One region of the Bacteroides cellulosilyticus genome, then DNA from elsewhere that is predicted to be linked to it. Evidence: riboswitches for the same ligand, from Rfam matches in the RefSeq annotation. Region 1 holds a riboswitch; the other holds the start of a gene.
What was found. Region 1 has a riboswitch for cobalamin ahead of K6V21_RS23715 (GNAT family N-acetyltransferase). Riboswitches for the same ligand answer to the same signal wherever they lie in the genome.
Positions count from the first base shown of each region.

Region 2: linked by a shared signal. The riboswitch ahead of K6V21_RS20295 (TonB-dependent receptor) and the one ahead of K6V21_RS23715 (GNAT family N-acetyltransferase) in region 1 are both predicted to bind cobalamin.

Region 1 covers NZ_CP081903.1:6,151,815-6,157,070, forward strand. Annotated here, with positions in the region: gene K6V21_RS23705 (response regulator transcription factor) at 1-615, shown strand, start outside; gene K6V21_RS23710 (sensor histidine kinase) at 590-2,374, shown strand; cobalamin riboswitch at 2,466-2,670, shown strand; gene K6V21_RS23715 (GNAT family N-acetyltransferase) at 2,899-3,201, shown strand; gene K6V21_RS23720 ((4Fe-4S)-binding protein) at 3,211-3,441, shown strand; gene K6V21_RS23725 (tryptophanase) at 3,511-4,884, opposite strand; gene K6V21_RS23730 (M23 family metallopeptidase) at 5,006-5,256, opposite strand, start outside.
Region 2 covers NZ_CP081903.1:5,343,392-5,348,647, reverse strand. Annotated here, with positions in the region: gene K6V21_RS20305 (sirohydrochlorin cobaltochelatase) at 1-48, opposite strand, end outside; gene K6V21_RS20300 (hypothetical protein) at 79-1,395, opposite strand; gene K6V21_RS20295 (TonB-dependent receptor) at 1,415-3,775, opposite strand; cobalamin riboswitch at 3,900-4,108, opposite strand; gene K6V21_RS20290 (hypothetical protein) at 4,279-4,512, shown strand; gene K6V21_RS20285 (DUF4251 domain-containing protein) at 4,693-5,256, opposite strand, start outside.

The DNA of each region.
Region 1 (5,256 bases):
GAAGGGTATGAAGTGGACACGGCCCACTCCGCCGAAGAGGCGTTGAAAATGGATATCGGTAGCTACAGCTTGTTGCTACTGGACGTGATGATGGGAGAAATATCCGGTTTCAAAATGGCCAGCTTACTAAAAAAAGATAAGAAGACCGCTCAGGTACCCATTATATTCATCACCGCCAAGGATACGGAAAATGATACGGTAACCGGCTTCAATCTGGGAGCTGATGATTACATCTCCAAACCTTTCTCTCTGCGTGAAGTCATCGCACGCGTCAAAGCTGTATTGCGCCGCACCCAGCAAGGAGAACCGGAACGGGCACCGGAGCAAATCAGCTACAAGACGTTAGTCATTGATATTGTGAAAAAGAAAGTTAGTATCGACGGGGAGGAAGCCCCTCTCACCAAAAAAGAATTTGAGATATTACTTTTACTCCTCCAGAGCAAGGGACGCGTATTCTCCCGCGAAGATATACTGGCACGGATATGGAGCGACGAGGTCTATGTGTTGGACCGCACCATCGATGTGAATATCACCCGTTTGCGTAAGAAAATAGGTATTTATGGTAAATGCATCGTAACTCGCTTAGGATATGGATACTGCTTCGAAGCTGAATAATACCACACATTTCCTGTCGTTCAGCCGGAAGTTATTTCTTTCGGTCATTTCACTGTTTCTGGTATTTGCCGGATGCTTCCTGGCGTATCAATACCAACGTGAAAAAGAATATAAGATAGATCTGCTGGATATACAGCTACAGGACTATAATGAACGATTGCACCAGGAGCTTGCCCGCATTCCGGACAGCTTATGGAACACGACTCTGGAACGATACCTGCAAAAATACATTAAACAGGATTTACGTATTACAGTAGTTAATGTACAGGGTGACGTATTATATGACAGCTACGAATATCAGAAATTAGGCAATCATATCAACCGCCCGGAAGTACAAAAAGCACTGGCAGAAGGAAAAGGATATGATGTACGCCGTACCTCCGAAACAACGGGAGTGCCCTACTTCTATTCTGCCACACTCTATGAAGGCTACATCATACGTTCCGCCCTCCCCTACGACCTGAACCTTGTAAGACACCTTGCAGCAGACCAGCACTACATCTGGTTTACCCTCATCGTATCATTACTATTAATTTTCATCTTCTACAAATTCACCTCTAAACTGGGGACAGCCATCAATCAGCTACGCGAGTTTGCCAAACGTGCCGATAAGAATGAGCCTGTGGAAACAGATATGCAATCCGCCTTCCCACACAACGAACTGGGAGAGATTTCACAACATATCATCCAAATATACAAGCGACTGCGGGAAACCAAAGAGGCACTATACATTGAGCGGGAGAAATTGATCACCCACTTACAAACCTCGCATGAAGGATTGGGCGTATTCAATAAGGACAAGAAAGAAATCCTGGTCAACAACCTGTTTACACAGTATAGCAACCTGATTTCGGACTCCAACCTGCAAACAACAGAGGAAATATTCTCCATCAGTGAGTTCCAGAAAATCACGGATTTCATCAACAAGACTCCCAAGCGTCCGGGCAAGGAAGAAAAGCGTATGTCTATCAGCATCAATAAGAATGGACGTATGTTTATTGTAGAATGTATTATATTCCAGGACTTAAGCTTCGAGATATCCATCAACGACGTCACCCAGGAAGAAGAGCAGATACGCCTGAAACGCCAGTTGACACAGAACATTGCACATGAACTGAAGACCCCGGTCAGCAGTATACAGGGCTATTTGGAAACCATCGTCAACAATGAAAACATCTCCCGGGAGAAGATGCAGACATTCCTGGAGCGATGCTATGCTCAAAGCAATCGGCTAAGCCGACTGCTACGCGACATCTCCGTATTAACGCGTATGGACGAAGCCGCCAACATGATCGACATGGAGAAAGTAGACATCAGCCTGTTGGTAGGCAATATCGTAAACGAGGTATCCCTGGAACTGGAAGAAAAGCATATCACCGTAGTCAACTCCCTAAAACCGAAGATACAACTACGGGGAAACTACTCCCTGCTATACTCCATTTTCCGCAACCTGATGGACAATGCCATTGCTTATGCAGGCACGGATATACGCATCAACATCAGCTGTTTCCGCGAGGACGAGAATTTCTACTATTTCAGTTTTGCCGATACCGGCGTAGGTGTCTCTCCCGAACATCTGAACCGCTTATTCGAACGCTTCTACCGGGTAGATAAAGGACGCTCACGCAAACTGGGCGGTACGGGATTGGGATTGGCTATCGTAAAGAACTCGGTAATCATCCATGGAGGTACCATTTCGGCCAAGAACAACCAGGGTGGCGGATTGGAATTCGTATTCACGCTGGCAAAGGAAAAGTAAGAAGCGGTTAGTGGTAAGTGATTAGTGATTAGCGGTTTGTGATTGCATAAAAAAATAATCACTTATCACTAACCACTAATCACTTTTTTCCTTATCTTTGCGATGCATTGGTTTACTGTCTTTGTTCGGAGACGGTAATTAAAAGGGAATCAGGTGCAAATCCTGAACAGTCCCGCTGCTGTAAGTTTCATGATAGGTTGCAGGCAAACTACCAATAGCCACTGGAAGTCCGCTTCCGGGAAGGCGCCTGGCAACAGAAACAAGTCAGAAGACCTGCCATGCACTGTTTTTATCACTGCTTTCGAGGAAAAAGCGTTGAGTCTAAATGAAACGGGCAAATCGTCCCATCATTTCATTCATCCACTCTGCTTCAAAGAAAGTAAGGAACAATAAACTCTGCCAAGTTTATTTGAATGGTGTCCGGTCGAAGGGATTTCGCCCGGACATTTTATTCTGTAACTTTCCCAAAACAAATTTCATCATCCGCGTGTTATACATACAGTAAACAATTAATACGAAGAGTTATGGAAGCAGATTATGAACTGATCGACAATGAAGAACGTCACCAATATGAGTTCCATGTCGATAAATATACTCCAAAGATTGAGTATATAAAATCAACGAATGGGGAGATTTACCTGACACACACCGAAGTACCCACTCAACTGGGTGGTAAAGGCATCGGCAGCCAGTTAGTAGAAAAAGCATTAAAAGATATAGAAAAACAAGGACTTAGATTAGTACCTCTCTGCCCGTTTGTAGCGGGATACATTCACAAACATCCCGAATGGAAAAGAATTGTAATGAAAGGTATTCACATTCAATAATAAATAGTTATGAATATAAAGAAAGAATATACGAACGGGGAAGTGACCATCATCTGGCAACCCGGCCTGTGCCAACATGCAGGCATTTGTACCAAGACCCTTCCGAATGTGTATCATCCGAAAGAAAAACCGTGGATAACGGCTGAAAATGCAACGACGGAAGAATTGATCGCTCAAATCAAGAAATGCCCGTCAGGAGCATTAAGTTACAGAATGAATAACGAGAAAGAAGATAAATAAAAGAAATGAGGTTACCCCTTCAACATATGAATTCGGGTAACCTCATTTGTATTATGAAAAAGAAAGTAGTTATGTACGTTCCAATTGAACAGTGAAATGACGCATCAGGGGAGCCTCCCAAGTAATACGGACTCCATTAGTAATACTTTCACGACGGTCGAAAACATTCTTCAACGCTACTGCTATTACATTCATGTGATTATCCGTATATACGCGGCGGGGAATAGCCAGGCGCAATAAATCCAGTCCGGTAAAACGGTTCTCACGGGTAACCGGATCACGGTCTGCCAGAATATAACCGATTTCACATCCTCTGATACCGGCTTCAAGATATAGCTCAACCGTTAGAGTCTGTGCCGGGAATTCCTTCTTCGGTACATGCGTCAGTACCTTCGTTGCATCCACAAAAATGGCATGTCCGCCTGCTGGACGCTGATAAGGAATACCGTATTCATCCAACTTCTTTGCCAGATATTCTACCTGACGGATGCGGGTTTCCAGATTATCAAATTCCGTATTCTCATCCAGTCCTGTGGCAAGTGCATTCATGTCACGACCATTCATACCACCGTAAGTAAGATACCCTTCATATTGCACGCAAAAGCCTTTGGCACCTTCGTACCAATCTTTTTTTCGTGTAGCAATGAAGCCTCCCATATTGACGATACCATCCTTCTTGGCACTCATAGTCATACCATCTGCCAGGTCGAACATCTCTTTCGTAATTTCCTTTATCGTTTTACCGCTATAGCCATCTTCACGCATTTTGATGAAGTAAGCGTTTTCCGCAAAACGTGCGGAGTCAAACAATACAGGTTTATTATACTTATCCGCAAGAGCACGGACTTCACGAAGGTTCTGCATGGATACGGGCTGTCCGCCGGCCGTGTTGTTCGTAATGGTAACGATGATAAACGGTATACGGTCAGCATGCTCCTGCAATGCTTTTTCCAATTTCACAGGATCGACATTGCCTTTAAAAGGTATTTCCAACTGAGTATTCTTCGCTTCATCGATGGTGCAATCCAAAGCAATGGCCTTCCGGCCCTCGATATGTCCCTTTGTGGTATCAAAGTGAGAGTTGCCCGGAACAATATCTCCCTCATGTACCAGATAAGAGAAAAGCACATTCTCGGCTGCACGTCCCTGATGGGTGGGAATGACATATTCAAAACCAGTCAGACGGGTGATCACTTCTTTCAGGTTGAAGAAGGAGGAAGCACCTGCATAACTTTCGTCGCCCAGCATCATCGCTGCCCATTGGCGATCGCTCATTGCTCCCGTACCGGAGTCGGTTATCAAATCGATATATACTTGCTCGGATTTCAGCTGGAACACATTGTAATGGGCTTCTTTCAGCCATTGTTCACGTTCCTGGCGGGTACTCTTCCGAATGGGTTCCACCATTTTAATTTTCCAAGACTCTGCAAAAGGTAATTCCATAGTGCTTGCTTATTATTTTGACATTTAGTTAACAAAAAGACCCGTAGAAGAATTTCTACGGGTCGAATATAAGCATTTACACAAGATTTAGCAAATACTTTACTATCTTTTTGTCAACAAATCATTCCTTTGACAGAAATTTCTTCTTCTCCTTCTTACTCATCTCCCGCACAACAACCGCGACAGGATGCCAGGACTTATACATCACACGAGGTTCAGGCTTGCCTACTTCCTCCTGAGAAAGACAAAAATCAGGTACATACGAGTAATCCGGCTGATCGGGACAATAAATACTGAAACGCAAATGGGAACCCTGCTTGTAGTTCTCTCCGCCAATGATGCCAAGCGGCTGTCCCGGAATCACCTCTTCAC
Region 2 (5,256 bases), 810 kb from region 1:
GAGGATAGTGAGGCTACAAAAAAAGAATAGGATTAATAATTTTCTCATAAAGCGGAAGTGATGCTCTTAAATATATTATCAATCGTTCTCAACAACACGTATCATGTCGTAGTAGAAGCTGCCGTCTATTTCCGCTCCCTTCTCTACAGTGCCGGTCTTGAGGTCGTAGATGTAGATAACGGCATTGGCATCCTCCTCAGTGTCCACACCGATGTACGCTTTATTGTTGAAGACGACGGAACGCTGTGAGAAACGACCGCCACTGTAAGCCACCTCTTTACCATTGTAACTTAGGCGGGTTTTTGCGCCCGTGCTGAGGTCGAGGATGGCATAGTAGTGTGAGAATGCATCGATTGCCGTAGGTTTCTTGATTCCTGATGCAGCAGCTTTATCACTGATAGGAGCATTGTCATTGCGTGCATAAATCAGCGCTTTGTTATTGCTCAAATACTGAACAGTCATCAGTTTGCCGTCTGCATTGGAATAGCCATTGTAAGAGGAATCAAAGGTTGTTGCACCCGCTTTGATGCGCAGCAGCATGCCTCTCTCTATACCACTTTCTTCTTCGTGGAAACAGGCCAGGTAGAGATTGCCCGCTTCGTCATACATCACGCAATCCTGCATCAGTTCTCCGTAGGCACTTCCCGCCATTTCACCATCGACGGGCGATGTGCTATCCTCTTCCACCTTCATCGTCGAGGGGTTGATGACAGCCACATGGAATCTGGGCTCTTGTTCGCTTGCCACAGTCTGACCGGCTTTTTCTTTCCAGTAATAGAAGTAGTACAGCTTCTTGTCAGACTGGCGATAGGTAAGGATGCCCGAAGAAGTCAGCTTTGTCCAGTCGGTGGGGGCGGGTATCTCCAATTCGCCCTCGGCAAGGATGGTCAAATCCTCTGCGTTCAGTTTCGTATAAAGCACCTTGTCCTTGGTGCCGTTGGTGGACATGATGACAAGCGTGTTGTCGTCAATCCAGGCATGTGTGTATGAACGTACCTTATAAGTATTGGTCTTAAAAGGGCGTTCTGCAATCACCTGGATTGCATTATTCTTAATCTGGTATTTCACGAAGCGATCACTGGTCGAAGGAATCTGATAGTAATACTTTCCTTTTGTGATGGACTCCATGGAGTATTCGCCGAGTTCCGAACCTGCTCTTTTAACGGAGATAACACCTTGGTCTGCCGTCAGTGCAGCGGTACTTTTGACAATGGTGGTGTTTTTGCTGCTCATGCCACCATGTTTGTCCACAGTTACAAAAAGGTCGAAGTGATAATCGCCTTCATTGATTCCCGGGTCTGGGGTAGGAGTAGGGTCATCGTCGGAACAAGCTGTAAACGACAGTGCCATCATGACAGCCATAAAGGCAAGGAGTGTAAATTTGAATCTTTTCATTTTGAATAAGTATTAATGATTAGTTAATGAATAATCGGAATTTGGCAAAGAAAGCACGCCCGGGCTTTTGCAACTTGTAGTTGTCGTAGGTCGTCTTGTCGAGGAAGTTGGTGCATTCAAAGGCGATGTTGTAGCGTCCGCGTTTCCACGAGTAGCTGATATCGGCGTTGAGGATTTGCTGGTCGGGAATGCGTGCCTTGCCTTCGGCGGCACCATAAGCATCCCACAAAAGATAATACCAATGTACCCACTGGTAGGTGCATCCCAGTCGTAGTTTGCTTTCGGGCAGGGCTATGTTGCGGAATGTATAGAATGCTTCCGCACTGCCAAACAGCCAGGGACGGTTGGGTACATGGTTGTTGTAAGTAGCCGAAGGTTTTCCACCCTCCTTATATTCTTGCTGGTCACGGGCATCCTGATAACTGACGTTGGTGGCAAGTTGCAGTTTACCTTGCCAGTCGTAGCGCACTTCTCCTTCCACGCCTTTTATGTGGACTGCCGGAACATTGGTATATTGCATGCTGCCTTCTTTCTCCGCAACCTTAGCCTGAATGTAATTGTCCACCTTGCGGAAGAATCCGTTTGCTTCATAGTAAAGTGTATGTCCGGCGGCAGGATGCCACGTGCCGAACAGTGCTGCATTGAAGTTGTTGCTTTTCTCCGGTTCCAGTGCCACGTTGGCATTGATGGTGACCCCGTTGCCCAACAGTTCGCGTGCAATGGGAAGTCTCACGCTATGTTCGTAGGATACTTTTACGGCGAGAAATTCTGCGATAGTGTACCGAAGCCCGGCACCATAACCCAAATAGTTCTTGGTGGTGCTTCCCCGCACCTCATTAGAGCCCGTCACGCTGCCCTGGTCAGTTTGTCGGATATTCGGGTGGTTGATGTAATCTTTTATAAAAAACACATTTTCCATCTTTCCATTCAGAAGTGACTGGTTGTATGAAAAACCCAGGATATGCTTGGTCACAATGTCTTTGGAAGCCTCGAAAGTGTCATCCAAATCATCATAGCGGTCGTTGCCGGTGCGGCTCAGATGGTAGTTCAGATTAAAGTTGTGGTGTTCGTTCAACTGATAGTCCAGATTAGCGCGGGCAATGGTCAACGGACGTTTATAGTGGCGCATGGACGGTCCTTTGCCCGTAATTTCATTGCGCGGGCTCACTATATAGCCGCCATCCCAGTAATATTGCCGGTAGGCAGTATCCACGGTTATTGAATGGTCCCAGGTGTGAGAAAGGGAGGCGTTCAACTGCATATTCTTTAAAACGAAGTCACGTTTCCGGTAACGTGCCGAGATATTCCAGGCATCCGAGTTCTTTTCTGCCATACCATAGACTTTGCCTTGAACGGAGCCGGTTTGCAACTCCTTGTCTGTCTTGGAATAAGAAGCGGAAATAAAAAATGCGTCTGTCCAGGATTTGTTGACAACCCCGGCTTCTACTTGTGCCAGTAAAGAGAAGTAGTCATCGTGGAAACGTTTAGGATTACCATAAATGAAATTGTCGCCACTTTCATCCCGCATTTGCACGTCCTTCATCCTATAGTCATTCTTCGAATAGTTCACTCCGACGGTAGGCTTGATAATCAGTCCTGTTTTGGGCTCCACTATTTGTGCGTTCAGATCTGCCTTGTGTGTATGAAATGAACCGATGCTGTAAGAGACATCCAGATAGTTCTTCTTTTCCTCTTTTGTGATAATATTGATAGCACCACCCAATGCATCCGTTCCCAGGCTTGCAGGAACTACACCTTTATATATCTCAATCCGGTCTATGATATTTACCGGCAGGTTAGCGAGCGAAACGCCACTTCCTTTGGTGTCCAGTGGCATTCCATCCAGGAAGTAGCGGACGGAATTTCCTGACAAACCGTTAATGGATAAATCGAAATCCGAACCGACACCTCCTTCTTCTCTGACCTTGATACCCGTTGTCCGGTTCACCAGGTCATTGAGGTTGTTTAGTGAATTGACGATGGGTTTTATGTCAAGAGCATTGACAGAGAAAGCCCCTTCTTTCACTTTCTGTGTCTGGGTCTTTCCGTATACTTCAACGGAATTCAGGACAACAGAGCTTTCTTCCAATGTAAAATTGAGTGTTTTGTTTTGCTGGATATTAAGGGGTGTCTTTACAGTTTGATAACCTACTAAAGATACGACAAGAGTATGTTTTCCGGGTATGACTTGTAGGGAATACCGGCCGTTGTCATCCGTATAGGTTCCGGATGAGGTGTTTTCTACGGCAATCGTCACCAAAGATAAAGGAGCGCCATGCTGGTCTGTCACCTTTCCCGATAGAGTAATTTTGTTTTGTGCCATTATGCTTATCTGCGAAAGACAAGTCAGCATAAATAATACACATGAAAAAACTTTCATTTCAGTCTTTTTAAAGTATTTATGACTTACTTTCGGGAGGATATACATGAAGAGAGAGAATTCTTTATGGAGGATAAAGAACTGCCAGACTAAATGTTTTTTCTGCTTTATTTCCCGAAAGCATTAAAACTATATCATTTTTGGCAGGTCTTCTGACTTATCCATCTTTGAATGCCTTCCCATCCGGTTTACGGACAGTGGCTAATTGGGTATATTCAAGATTTGAAACGGATTTTACAGCAGCGGGTCTGTTCAGGATTTACACCTGATTCCCTTTTCACCATCCTCCCCATAGCGACAGGGAGGTATGGAACCAAAAACCGCTGCAAAGATATGAAAAAAGTCTGTCTGAACAAAAAGCATCCTTGAAAATGTTCCCTGTGGCATAGAAAGAGGGGGGAGTAGGGGAGATAAAAGTGCTTAGTATATGAATTCTGTCTTGTCGTTTATATCCGTAATAAATTAAAAAGACTATCTTTGTAGTATAATAAAAACAATGCTTCATGAAAACAGCGGAACGTAAACAACTATTGTTTCAACGCCTATTGGCGGTAAACGATGAGCGCCTATTAGAAGAAATTGAGACTTTATTGGATAGACGTTGTCCGGATGATATTCTTTACTTCTCTCCAGAGTTAAAGGAAAAGGTTGATAATGCATTGGAGCAGATGAAACGGGGAGAAGTGATAACTACTGAAGAAATGAGAAATAAGTTAAGTCAATGGAGCGGAGAGTAGAATGGACAGATGCAGTACTTTTGGACATGAGAGAAACTTTTGAGTTTTATGATTGTCGCAATGGTACATCTCTGTGTGAAGATGCCACAATTTATAAATAAAGGATATATCCGTGAAAAAGAACATGATATTTATTCACGGATATATCTCTATATATTGTACAATTTAGGGAAGCAGTAATTAGAACGACCGTCCTTTATATACGCTCGATTCGGATAATGGTATTACTTTGCCATCCAGTGACAATCTGTTTGAGTTGAAATTCGGGTTGATTGTAACGGATGCATTGTTGGTATCGTGGGTTAATCTGATGGAAACTTGTGCGGAAATTCCGACACCCATCACACTGAAACTGCAAGTTACATTTCCCTTTTTATCTGTGGCTGTTTTAACTTCACCCACTCTTCCGTCTACGGTTATACCGCCAATGCCGTTAGGACCTGCATAGGGGCCGTTGAAAGCAACCTGAACGGATGCTTTTTCACCGTTTAAAAGAACAAAGTTGGTATTTGATGTAACGAAAGCACTTCGTCCTCTTTTAAACGTAATACGGTCAGCTTCCAGTACGAATTTTCTGTTGTTGATAGCTTGTACAGCATCGGCATATGCCCGTGCTTCTTCTCTTTTTTCCCTGGCTTTTTCTGCGTCACGCTGTGCTTTACGCTCTGCACGGCGGTTTTCACTTTTACTTTCCTGTGCATACATGGCTGTGGATGCACCTATGAAAACTAACATCATTAATGC